DNA from 3 places in the Streptomyces sp. NPDC033177 genome. Region 1 is predicted to be linked to each of the others. Evidence: riboswitches for the same ligand, from Rfam matches in the RefSeq annotation. Region 1 holds a riboswitch; each other region holds the start of a gene.
The links. A riboswitch is a leader RNA that binds a small molecule or an ion and turns the genes downstream of it on or off. The one in region 1 is predicted to bind cyclic di-AMP.
Positions count from the first base shown of each region.

Region 2: linked by a shared signal. The riboswitch ahead of ACZ5U5_RS26360 (M23 family metallopeptidase) and the one ahead of ACZ5U5_RS21530 (transglycosylase family protein) in region 1 are both predicted to bind cyclic di-AMP.
Region 3: linked by a shared signal. The riboswitch ahead of ACZ5U5_RS12625 (C40 family peptidase) and the one ahead of ACZ5U5_RS21530 (transglycosylase family protein) in region 1 are both predicted to bind cyclic di-AMP.

Region 1 is NZ_JBVIPS010000006.1:108,962-112,207, reverse strand. It holds gene ACZ5U5_RS21535 (LysM peptidoglycan-binding domain-containing protein) at 1-825, shown strand, start outside; cyclic di-AMP (ydaO/yuaA leader) riboswitch at 1,008-1,202, shown strand; gene ACZ5U5_RS21530 (transglycosylase family protein) at 1,206-1,910, shown strand; gene eno (phosphopyruvate hydratase) at 2,223-3,246, shown strand, end outside.
Region 2 is NZ_JBVIPS010000008.1:21,424-24,669, reverse strand. It holds tRNA gene ACZ5U5_RS26370 (tRNA-Met) at 305-378, shown strand; gene ACZ5U5_RS26365 (PP2C family protein-serine/threonine phosphatase) at 489-1,646, shown strand; cyclic di-AMP (ydaO/yuaA leader) riboswitch at 1,849-1,995, shown strand; gene ACZ5U5_RS26360 (M23 family metallopeptidase) at 2,007-3,092, shown strand; gene ACZ5U5_RS26355 (aldo/keto reductase) at 3,235-3,246, shown strand, end outside.
Region 3 is NZ_JBVIPS010000003.1:330,768-334,013, reverse strand. It holds gene ACZ5U5_RS12640 (amidase family protein) at 1-159, opposite strand, end outside; gene ACZ5U5_RS12635 (ATP-dependent Clp protease proteolytic subunit) at 442-1,107, shown strand; gene ACZ5U5_RS12630 (hypothetical protein) at 1,115-1,423, shown strand; cyclic di-AMP (ydaO/yuaA leader) riboswitch at 1,788-1,951, shown strand; gene ACZ5U5_RS12625 (C40 family peptidase) at 1,955-2,428, shown strand; gene ACZ5U5_RS12620 (DUF6328 family protein) at 2,528-3,070, shown strand; gene ACZ5U5_RS12615 (LysR family transcriptional regulator) at 3,183-3,246, shown strand, end outside.

The DNA.
Region 1 (3,246 bases):
AGTGCGGACGCGGGCAACGGCTACTACGGCGGACTCCAGCTCTCACAGCAGACCTGGGAGGAGTACGGCGGCCTCGACTTCGCGCCGAGCGCCGACCAGGCGAGCCGTTCCCAGCAGATCTCCGTGGCCGAGAAGGTCCTCGACGACCAGGGTCCCGACGCCTGGCCGAGCTGCGCGCCGATCGCCGGCCTCACCGAGGGCGGCGCCGCCGCCGACGTCGACCCGGGCGCCCCGATCACGACCATTCCTTCTGACGAGCCGTCGGAATCGACCGGGTCCGGCGAATCGTCGAAGCCGGGCGGGTCGGACGAGCCGGACGCGTCGCCGAGCGAGTCGGCCGACCCCTCGAACAGCGCCGACCCGTCGGACAGTGCCGAGCCGTCCGAGAAGCCGGACACCGACGACGCGTCACGAGACAAGAATCACGACGAGTCGGGCACATCGGATGACTCGGCCAAGTCCGGCGACTCGGCCAAGTCCGGCGAGCCGGGCAAGTCCGAGCAGGATGACGCCACTTCGCCAGCGCCCACCCCCTCCACCGGTGAGAGCGAGGGTCGTCACCGCGGCGATAGTGCCGACGACGAGGCGTCCGAAGGGTCCGCCCGCGAGGGTTCGGGCCGGCACGCCTCGCGCGGCGACGAGCGCGAGCACGACGTCACCGACGGGACGTACACGGTCCGTTCCGGGGACAGCCTCTCGGTCATCGCCGACGACCTGGAGCTGCAGGGCGGGTGGACCGAGCTGTACGCCGAGAACGAGAAGTCGGTCGGCTCCGACCCCGACCTCATCCTTCCCGGTCAGAGCCTCGATTTGGGCGAAAAGTAGGGGTAGTTGGCGAGTCACTTTGCGCCTGATGCCCCAATTGGCGCAAGTGAGACATGGGTCTCAGAAGCCCTGATCGTCTTTGAAATTCGGGCGATCGCATGACTACGGTCGTGACCGCTCGCCACAGCGGGCCCCGCCGGTCGGTACGCCGAGTCCTGCCAACGGCCGTTCGGGAACAGTCGTCGCGTAATGCGCCGTAGGCAGGAGCGGGGGACCCAAGGTTTGCGCCGGGCCCGGCCGTTGAACGGCCTCGCGAGAGCGAGGCGGGGAGACGGACGGGAACGGCTAGGGGTTAAGTCGCACTCAGGAAGTGCGGCCGGGCAACTTCATCGGCCCGAACCCGACAGCTCACCTCGCAGGCGTCGGTGAGGGGATCACTCATGCTGTTTTCCAGCAAGGGCAAGCACCGCCGCCCGTCCAAGGCCACCCGTGTCGCCACGCTCGCCGGCGTCACCGGTGTCGCGGTCGCAGCCCCGCTGATGGCGGCCGGCCAGGCCTCCGCCGCCACGAACTCCGAGTGGGACGCCGTCGCCCAGTGCGAGTCGGGCGGCAACTGGTCGATCAACACCGGCAACGGCTACACGGGCGGCCTGCAGTTCTCGTCGTCCACCTGGGCCGCGTACGGCGGCACGAAGTACGCGCCCACCGCCGACAAGGCCTCCAAGGCCCAGCAGATCGAGATCGGCGAGAAGGTCCTCGCGGGTCAGGGCAAGGGTGCCTGGCCGAGCTGCGGCGTCGGCCTCTCGGGCGCCTCCAACGAGGGTGGCGGTGCGCAGGAGAGCGCCCCGCAGCAGACCCAGGAGCAGCCCAAGAGCCAGCCCACGCCGCAGACCGAGCAGCCGCAGCAGGCCGCTCCCAAGGCCGAGGCCCCGAAGACCGAGTCCAAGAAGACCGTCGAGACCCCGACCGGCGAGACGGTCAAGAAGGGCGACGGCGAGTACAAGGTCAAGAAGGGTGACACCCTCTCCAAGATCGCCAAGGCGGAGGACGTCAAGGGCGGCTGGCACAAGGTGTACAAGCTCAACGGCGACATCATCGAGAACGCCGACATGATCTTCCCGGGCCAGCAGCTCCACCTGAGCTAGGTCTGGCGGCGCCTCGCTGGTCTTTTGCCTGCGGGTGCGTCGTGGCTTGTCGCGCCCACGCGGCGGAGCCGCATATGTCATAGCCCCGCGCCCCTTGAGGGGCGGCCCCCGTCCTCCGGTCCACCCCGCCCCGGTGCGCGTATCCCCCGTACGCACCGGGGCGGGGTTATGTTTGTTCCGTTCGGAAACTTTTTGCTCTCGGTTTGTCCACAGGACGGTCGCTCGGCTGGCTCTTGTCCGGGAGCCGGTTAGGCTCGTGTCCGCGAGGCCAACGCCCCGCGTACCCGCGTCACATCCCAGAAGGAGATGCTCGTGCCGTCCATCGACGTCGTCGTAGCCCGGGAAATCCTGGACTCCCGAGGCAACCCCACGGTCGAGGTCGAGGTCGGCCTCGACGACGGCAGCACGGGTCGTGCCGCCGTTCCGTCCGGTGCGTCCACCGGTGCTTTCGAGGCCATCGAACTCCGTGACGGTGACCCCAACCGTTACATGGGCAAGGGCGTGGAGAAGGCCGTCCTCGCCGTCATCGAGCAGATCGGCCCGGAGCTCGTCGGGTACGACGCGACCGAGCAGCGCCTGATCGACCAGGCGATGTTCGACCTCGACGCCACCGACAACAAGGGCTCGCTCGGCGCCAACGCCATCCTCGGCGTCTCGCTCGCCGTCGCGCACGCCGCGTCGGAGGCCTCCGACCTCCCGCTCTTCCGCTACCTCGGCGGCCCGAACGCGCACCTGCTGCCCGTTCCGATGATGAACATCCTGAACGGCGGGTCGCACGCCGACTCGAACGTCGACATCCAGGAGTTCATGATCGCGCCGATCGGCGCCGAGTCGTTCTCCGAGGCCCTGCGCTGGGGCACCGAGGTCTACCACACGCTGAAGAAGGTCCTGAAGGACAAGGGCCTCTCCACCGGCCTGGGCGACGAGGGCGGCTTCGCCCCGAACCTGGACTCCAACCGCGCCGCGCTCGACCTCATCCTCGAGGCCATCAAGCAGGCCGGTTACGTCCCCGGCGAGCAGATCGCGCTCGCGCTCGACGTCGCCGCGTCCGAGTTCTACAAGGACGGCTCGTACGACTTCGAGGGCAAGTCCCGCTCGGCCGCCGAGATGACCGAGTACTACGAGGAGCTCGTCGCCTCGTACCCCCTCGTCTCCATCGAGGACCCGCTGTTCGAGGACGACTGGGCCGGCTGGAACGTCATCACCGAGAAGCTCGGCGACAAGGTCCAGCTCGTCGGCGACGACCTGTTCGTCACCAACCCCGAGCGCCTCGCCCGTGGCATCGAGGAGAAGTCGGCCAACGCCCTCCTGGTGAAGGTCAACCAGATCGGCTCGC
Region 2 (3,246 bases), on a different contig from region 1:
TCAGGTAGGGCACGCGGCCGCCGCCAGAAGGCCTGAGCCGGACCTGGGCCGGCAGCGCGGTCCGAGCGTGGTCGATGACGTTGCCGTTGGAGCAGTTGTCATGCCTATGGTGATGATCTTCTTCAGGAGCTGGCAAACGACGCCCGGTCCGGGTCGTCACGCTCCGCCGGGCGCCCGAGCGGACCGTCTCCCCAGCTCCCCTGCGCCCCTGCGCCCCTGCGCCCCTGTGGAAGGCTCCGTTCGCAGGCGGTTCGTAACCGGTTCGCTTTCACTCCCCCTGATGGCGTAGAGTTGCATTCAACGGCGCGGGGTGGAGCAGCTCGGTAGCTCGCTGGGCTCATAACCCAGAGGTCGCAGGTTCAAATCCTGTCCCCGCTACTAAAGACCGAAGGCCCGGATCCAGAAATGGATCCGGGCCTTCGGTGTTTCCATGACCCGGTCGGCCCACACCGGTCGCCCCCCGCCGCCCCTCCGGGAACCCTGAGTGAGTGGGGCAGCGAGGAGGAATCGGCGGGGGCGGCGGCACGCGTCCCGATGTCCGGCACGAGCGGGCACTCGTGCGGGCTCTTCCCCTGCTGCTCATCGTCCTCGGGATCGTGTACGACGTGTCGACCCCCGCCAGGTTCACCGCCGTGCCCCTGTTCACCGCGGCCCCGCTCATCGCAGCGCCCTTCTACTCGCTGCTCAGCACCGTCCTCATCGGCACCGCCTCCTGCTCCGCCGTCCTCGCCCTGCACTTCAAGTCCAGCACCACCACCGACGTGGAGGCCGTCACCGAACTGATCACGGTGGCGACCGTCGCCGTCCTCGCCGTCGTCATCAACCGCGTCGTACGTCGCAGCGACAAACAGCTCGCGTCCGCCCGCTCCATCTCCGAGGCCGCCCAGCGCGCCGTGCTGCCACAGCCGGACCCCCGCATCGGCGGCCTCGACGTCGCGGCACGGTACGAGGCCGCGGAGGCCGACGCGTTCATCGGAGGCGATCTGTACGCCGTGCAGGACACCCCGCACGGCGTCCGCGTCATCGTCGGCGACGTACGGGGCAAGGGCATGGGCGCGGTGGCGGCCGTCGCCGTGGTGATCGGGGCGTTCCGGGAGGCCGCCGAGCAGGAGTCCACGCTTGAGGCCGTGGCACAGCGCCTGGAGCGTGCCCTCGCGCGTGAGGGCACACGGCGCGACGGGCTCGACGCCTTCGAGGGGTTCACCACCGCCGTGCTCGCGGAGATCCCGCACGGCGACGGTCTGGTGCGTCTCATCAACCGCGGGCACCCGGGCCCGCTGCTCCTGCGCGGCGACGGACGGCTGTGCGTCATGTCCGCCACCGAGCCCGCACTGCCGCTCGGGATGGGTGACCTGGGCGCCTGGCCGGACCGCGCGGACGAGACGGAGTTCCCGCCGGGGGCGATGCTGCTGCTCTACACCGACGGGCTCTCCGAGGCGCGTGACGCCCGGGGCGAGTTCTACGACCCGGCGACGCGGCTCGGCGGCCGGATCTTCCCGGGGCCGGGCGGACCCGACGCACTCCTGACGACGCTCGTCGAGGAAGTGCGGCGGCACACCGGCGGCGGGGGGACCGACGACATGGCGTTGCTCGCGGTGCGGCGGCCCCTGTCACCGGCCGTGACGGAAGGACACCACTCCGCATAACAACTGACGCACTGTCAAGGAGATGTGAAGCTCCGGTGTGTGAAGAAGTGGGGTCAACTCGCCCCGTTCCGGCCCCCGGTGTCCCGATAAATGCAGGCCGTGAGCATTAACGATCAGTCGGAACAGCTTGGAATACGGGCCTGCTGTCTATTAACGTTCGATAACGCAGCGCGGTCGTCCCAGCCGTCACTCGAGTCGGCTCCGCGCGCACGCGCCTAATCCCGAAAGGGAGCCGGGGAACCACTAATTGGGGTGAATCGGGCATCTGTGCCTCCGTGCCAGATGTTCGTAGGAGACCTTCCTGCTCCGAACCCGTCAGCTAACCCGGTAGGCGAGAAGGAAGGAAAGGAGTGCGCCCCAGTGGCGTCCAACCGCCCTGCCCCCCAAGGCGTTTACGTACCGAATGACGACGATTTCGGTGGGTACGACGACAATTCCTGGGAGGAATGGAACCCCACCGAGGAGTCCATCCGTCCCGTCCGCGGCAGGCACCGCGTCCACAAGCGGGGTGGTGGCGGGCTCGCCCGCAGCTCCACGGTTCTCGGCGTAGGCGTCATCGCCGCCGTCGGCGCGGGCGGCATCGCCACCGCGCAGGACGGCAAGCCCCCGGTCTCCATCGCGATGCCGGACCTCTCGGCCGTCACGGACTCGCTGCCGGAGGCCAAGTCGCTTCCGGGCGTGGGTTCCCTGATATCCGACGGCTCGGCCGACTCGGGTTCCGCGGACAACGGCGTGACGACCGCCGCCGCACCCCTCAGCGCCGCCGGCCTCAGCACCGCCGACGCCGAGCAGGGCACCACGGACGCGGGCGAGGCACTGCGGGCCCGCATCATGGAGCAGGCGGAGAGCCAGCAGGACCAGGCGGACGACGCGGTCCAGAAGGCCGCCGAGGAAGCCGCCGTCAAGCAGGCCGCCGAACAGGCCGCCGCCAAGCAGTCCGCGGCCGAGAAGAAGATCGCCGCCGAGAAGGCCGCCGCGAAGAAGAAGGCCGAGGCCGCCGCCAAGAAGAAGGCCGAGGCGGAGCGCCTGGCCAAGCTCGCGAAGAGCTACACGCTGCCCGTCGCCTCGTACACGCTCACCGGCACCTTCGGTCAGCCCGGCTCCATGTGGTCCTCCGGCTACCACACCGGCCTGGACTTCGCGGCTCCCACGGGCACGCCCATCAAGGCCGTCCACTCCGGCACCATCAAGGAGGCCGGCTGGGCGGGGGCGTACGGCTACCGCACGGTCCTCGAACTCGACGACGGCACCGAGGTCTGGTTCTGCCACCAGTCCTCCATGAACGTCAGCGCCGGCCAGAAGGTCACCACCGGCGAGACCATCGGCCGCGTCGGTGCCACCGGCAACGTCACCGGCGCGCACCTCCACATGGAGGTTCACCCGGGCGGCGACTCCACCGGGGTCGACCCGGCGGCGTGGCTGCGCGGCAAGGGCCAGTCGATCTGAGGTAACCCCAGAACCCCGGCGGTCCTGGCGACAACCCCCCGACGTCAGGGCTGCCGGTTCGGCATGCGAGCCTTCCGTGCGCGGATGGAATCGGCGTCCCGCTGCACGGAATTCCGTGGTCCGTACAGGCGTTGATCCCCTCATGACTTCTCTC
Region 3 (3,246 bases), on a different contig from region 1:
GCGCATCCAGTCCAGGTAGTCCGTCATCGGCTCCCCGTCGATGTTGTCCGGATACTCCAACTCGACATCGAAAGGCGGCACTTGGCTCGTCGGCAGAATCAGCGCGTCATTGCGGTCGAAGAACTCCCGCATCCGGTGGAACAGTTCGCCGTGCAGCACGGTGGCCCGCTCCAGGTCGATGCCGGTGAGCGCGCGCCCCTGCCGTACGTTCCGGACGAGGCTGGGTTTGATCCGGTCCGCCGCACTCTCGACGAGCGCGCCGAGCGAGGTGGGCGAGCTCGGACGCTGCCATACGAGGCTCTCGGCTGGGGGCGGTTGAGATCACGACGAGGCGAAGCATGCCCGCGCCGCGTCCGCCCCTCACCCCACTTTACGTACGTCCTGTACATTTTTTACAGAGGCCTTGGGGAGCAGCCGACCCCGGCAGAGGAGAGACATGCCATGAACCAGCCGTTCGCCCGTTATGTCCTGCCCGAGTTCACCGAGCGCTCCAGTACGGGCCAGCGGACGCTGGACCCGTACTCGAAGCTGCTCGAGGAGCGCATCGTCTTCTTGGGGACGCCGATCGACGACACGTCGGCCAATGACGTGATGGCGCAGTTCATGCACCTCGAATACCTGGCGCCCGACCGCGACATCGCGCTCTACATCAACTCCCCCGGCGGCTCCTTCAGCGCGATGACCGCGATCTACGACACGATCCAGTTCGTCGCCTGCGACGTGGAGACGACCTGTCTGGGCCAGGCCGCGTCGTCGGCCGCCGTCCTGCTGGCCGCGGGCACTCCCGGCAAGCGGCTCGCGCTGCCCGGCGCCCGCGTGCTGATCCACCAGCCCTCGCTCGCCGAGCCGGTCCGAGGCCAGACCTCCGACCTGGCGATCCAGGCCGACGAACTCCTGCGCACGCGCGCGCAACTGGAGAAGCTGCTCGTCCGGCACACGGGACAGAGCGCGGAACGCGTCGCGGCCGACATAGAGCGGGACAAGATCTTCGACGCCGCCGAGGCGGTCGACTACGGCCTGGTGGACCGGATCATCGCGAGCCGCAAGTCCTCCCCGCTCACCCCGGATAGGCACAGCCCGGACCCGCGCACCCCGGATGCGGGGTGAGCCACCGATGCTGCCGCCCGAACTTCCCCCGCTCCCCGCGCTCACCCGCGCCGAGGGCGAGTTGATCGACCGGTACCTCGAAGTGGTCGACCTGCTGGGCCGGATCAACCCCGCCCGCGCATCGGACACCTACGGAGGACTACGCGCCGCCCAGGCCCTGGTCAGCAGCGCGACCGCCCTGCGGGACGCCCTGACGCTCATGCACCAGCGGGGTGAAACCGCCGTGCACGCACCGACGCTGGCCCGTGCGCTGCGTGTGCTCGACGGAGAGCGGCGTGCCGGGCGGGTCACCGTGCCGCCCCCGGCGGCATCCTGAGCCCCCGTCATCCGGGCCCGCGAACTCCGTTGCGTCCGGGGGTGATCTCAAACGAACCAAACGGGCTACCACATTCGGCGTAGACATACGTCCTTTTTTGAGACGCCTTCAGTTGCGTCAGATGTGTACGCGTGGGCCGGAATTCCTCGTTCCGGTGCTGGTCGAACGATCATCCGGCGCGCTCTCCGGTTCCCGAATCCGACCGTGTCCACCCGAACGGTTCAGCCGTGAGGAGCCTCACAAAACGCCGTTTCGGCTCGGTTTTCGACCCCAAGTCGGGTCAAGATCCTCTCCGACGACAAGCCCCCGCCACAGCGGCGGGGCGGTCCGGGCGGACGCCGAGTCCTGCCGCCGCCCGGATGACCGGTCGACATCGGTGCATCGGCAGGAGTGGAGGACCCAGGCATGACGGGTCGGTCCGGAAGGTCCGGACAACGATCCTTGGGGTGAAGCCGCAGTACGCGGCCGGGCAACTTTGTCAGCCCGAATCCGACAGGTCATCCTTCACAGGCGGTTGACGAAGGGTTGCGCATGACTGCGCTGAATCATGTTCCGTCGCTGCTCACCAGGGTCGGGTCCGTATCCGCCCTCACGCTCGCCGTCGTAGGCGGCACCCTCGTGGCCCCCGGGCTCACGTCGGAGGCGGAGGCCGCGACACACGGGACGAAGGCGCTCAAGATCGCCGCCTCCAAGAAAGGCTCTCCGTACCGCTACGGGGCCACGGGGCCACACCGCTTCGACTGCTCGGGCCTGACCCAGTACTCCTTCAAGCGCGCGGGCAAGAAGCTGCCACGCACCGCCGCACAGCAGTACAACAAGACCCGCCATGTCTCCGCGTCCAACCGCGTCCGCGGCGACCTGGTCTTCTTCCACTCCGGCCGGAACGTCTACCACGTCGGCATCTACGCCGGTAAGGGCCGGATCTGGCACGCCCCCAAGTCGAACACCAAGGTGCGGCTCGAGAAGATCTGGACGAAGAGCGTCTCGTACGGCAGGGTGCGCTGATCATCCGTCACCGGCCGTCGGCCGGGCGGCCCCCCGCCCGGCCCTCTGGTCGGCGCGCCCGTCAAGCGTGGGGCGTGTCGGCACGGATACTCGTGCGCCATGGCCGAAAACAACAGTGCTCCCCCCTCGGACGACCCACCGCGCAACGAGACGCGCTTCGAACGCGCCGACCGCAACTTCGCGGAGATCCTCCAGGAGCTGCGCGTCACGCAGGCCGGGGTGCAGATCCTCTTCGCCTTCCTGCTGACCCTCGCCTTCACCGAGCGCTTCACCTCGCTCGACACGGTGCAGCGCGCCACATACGTCACCACGCTGCTGCTCGCCGTGCTCGCCGCCGCGCTGTTCACCGCGCCGGCGGCCGTGCACAGGTCGCTGTTCGGCCAGCACTCCAAGCCGCTGATCGTGCGCGTGTCGTCCCGTCTGGCCGGCATCGGTCTGGTGGTCCTGGTCTTCGCGGTCTCGGGCGCCGTGCTCCTGGTCGTCGACGTGGCGGTGGGCCGGACCGGCGGAATCATCGCGAGCGCGGCCACGCTCGTGGTGTGCTCGGGCCTGTGGGGACTGCTCCCCCTTCTGGTGCGCCGTGCGCGCGACGACGAGGAATCGGACGGCCCGGACGACGTCAGGTCATCAAAGCCTCGGTGAAGCACCGGCCCGCGCCCGTTCAGCGCTCGCCGGCCGCGCCGACGACCGCAGCGCGCGCATATCCTGGGTCTGCCTTGAGCAGCCGTTTACCCCCACGCCGCCGGGAGCGACCATGTACGACCCGACGCGGCTCGCCGCACTGGTGGCGGTCTCCGAGGCCGGGTCGATCACCCGCG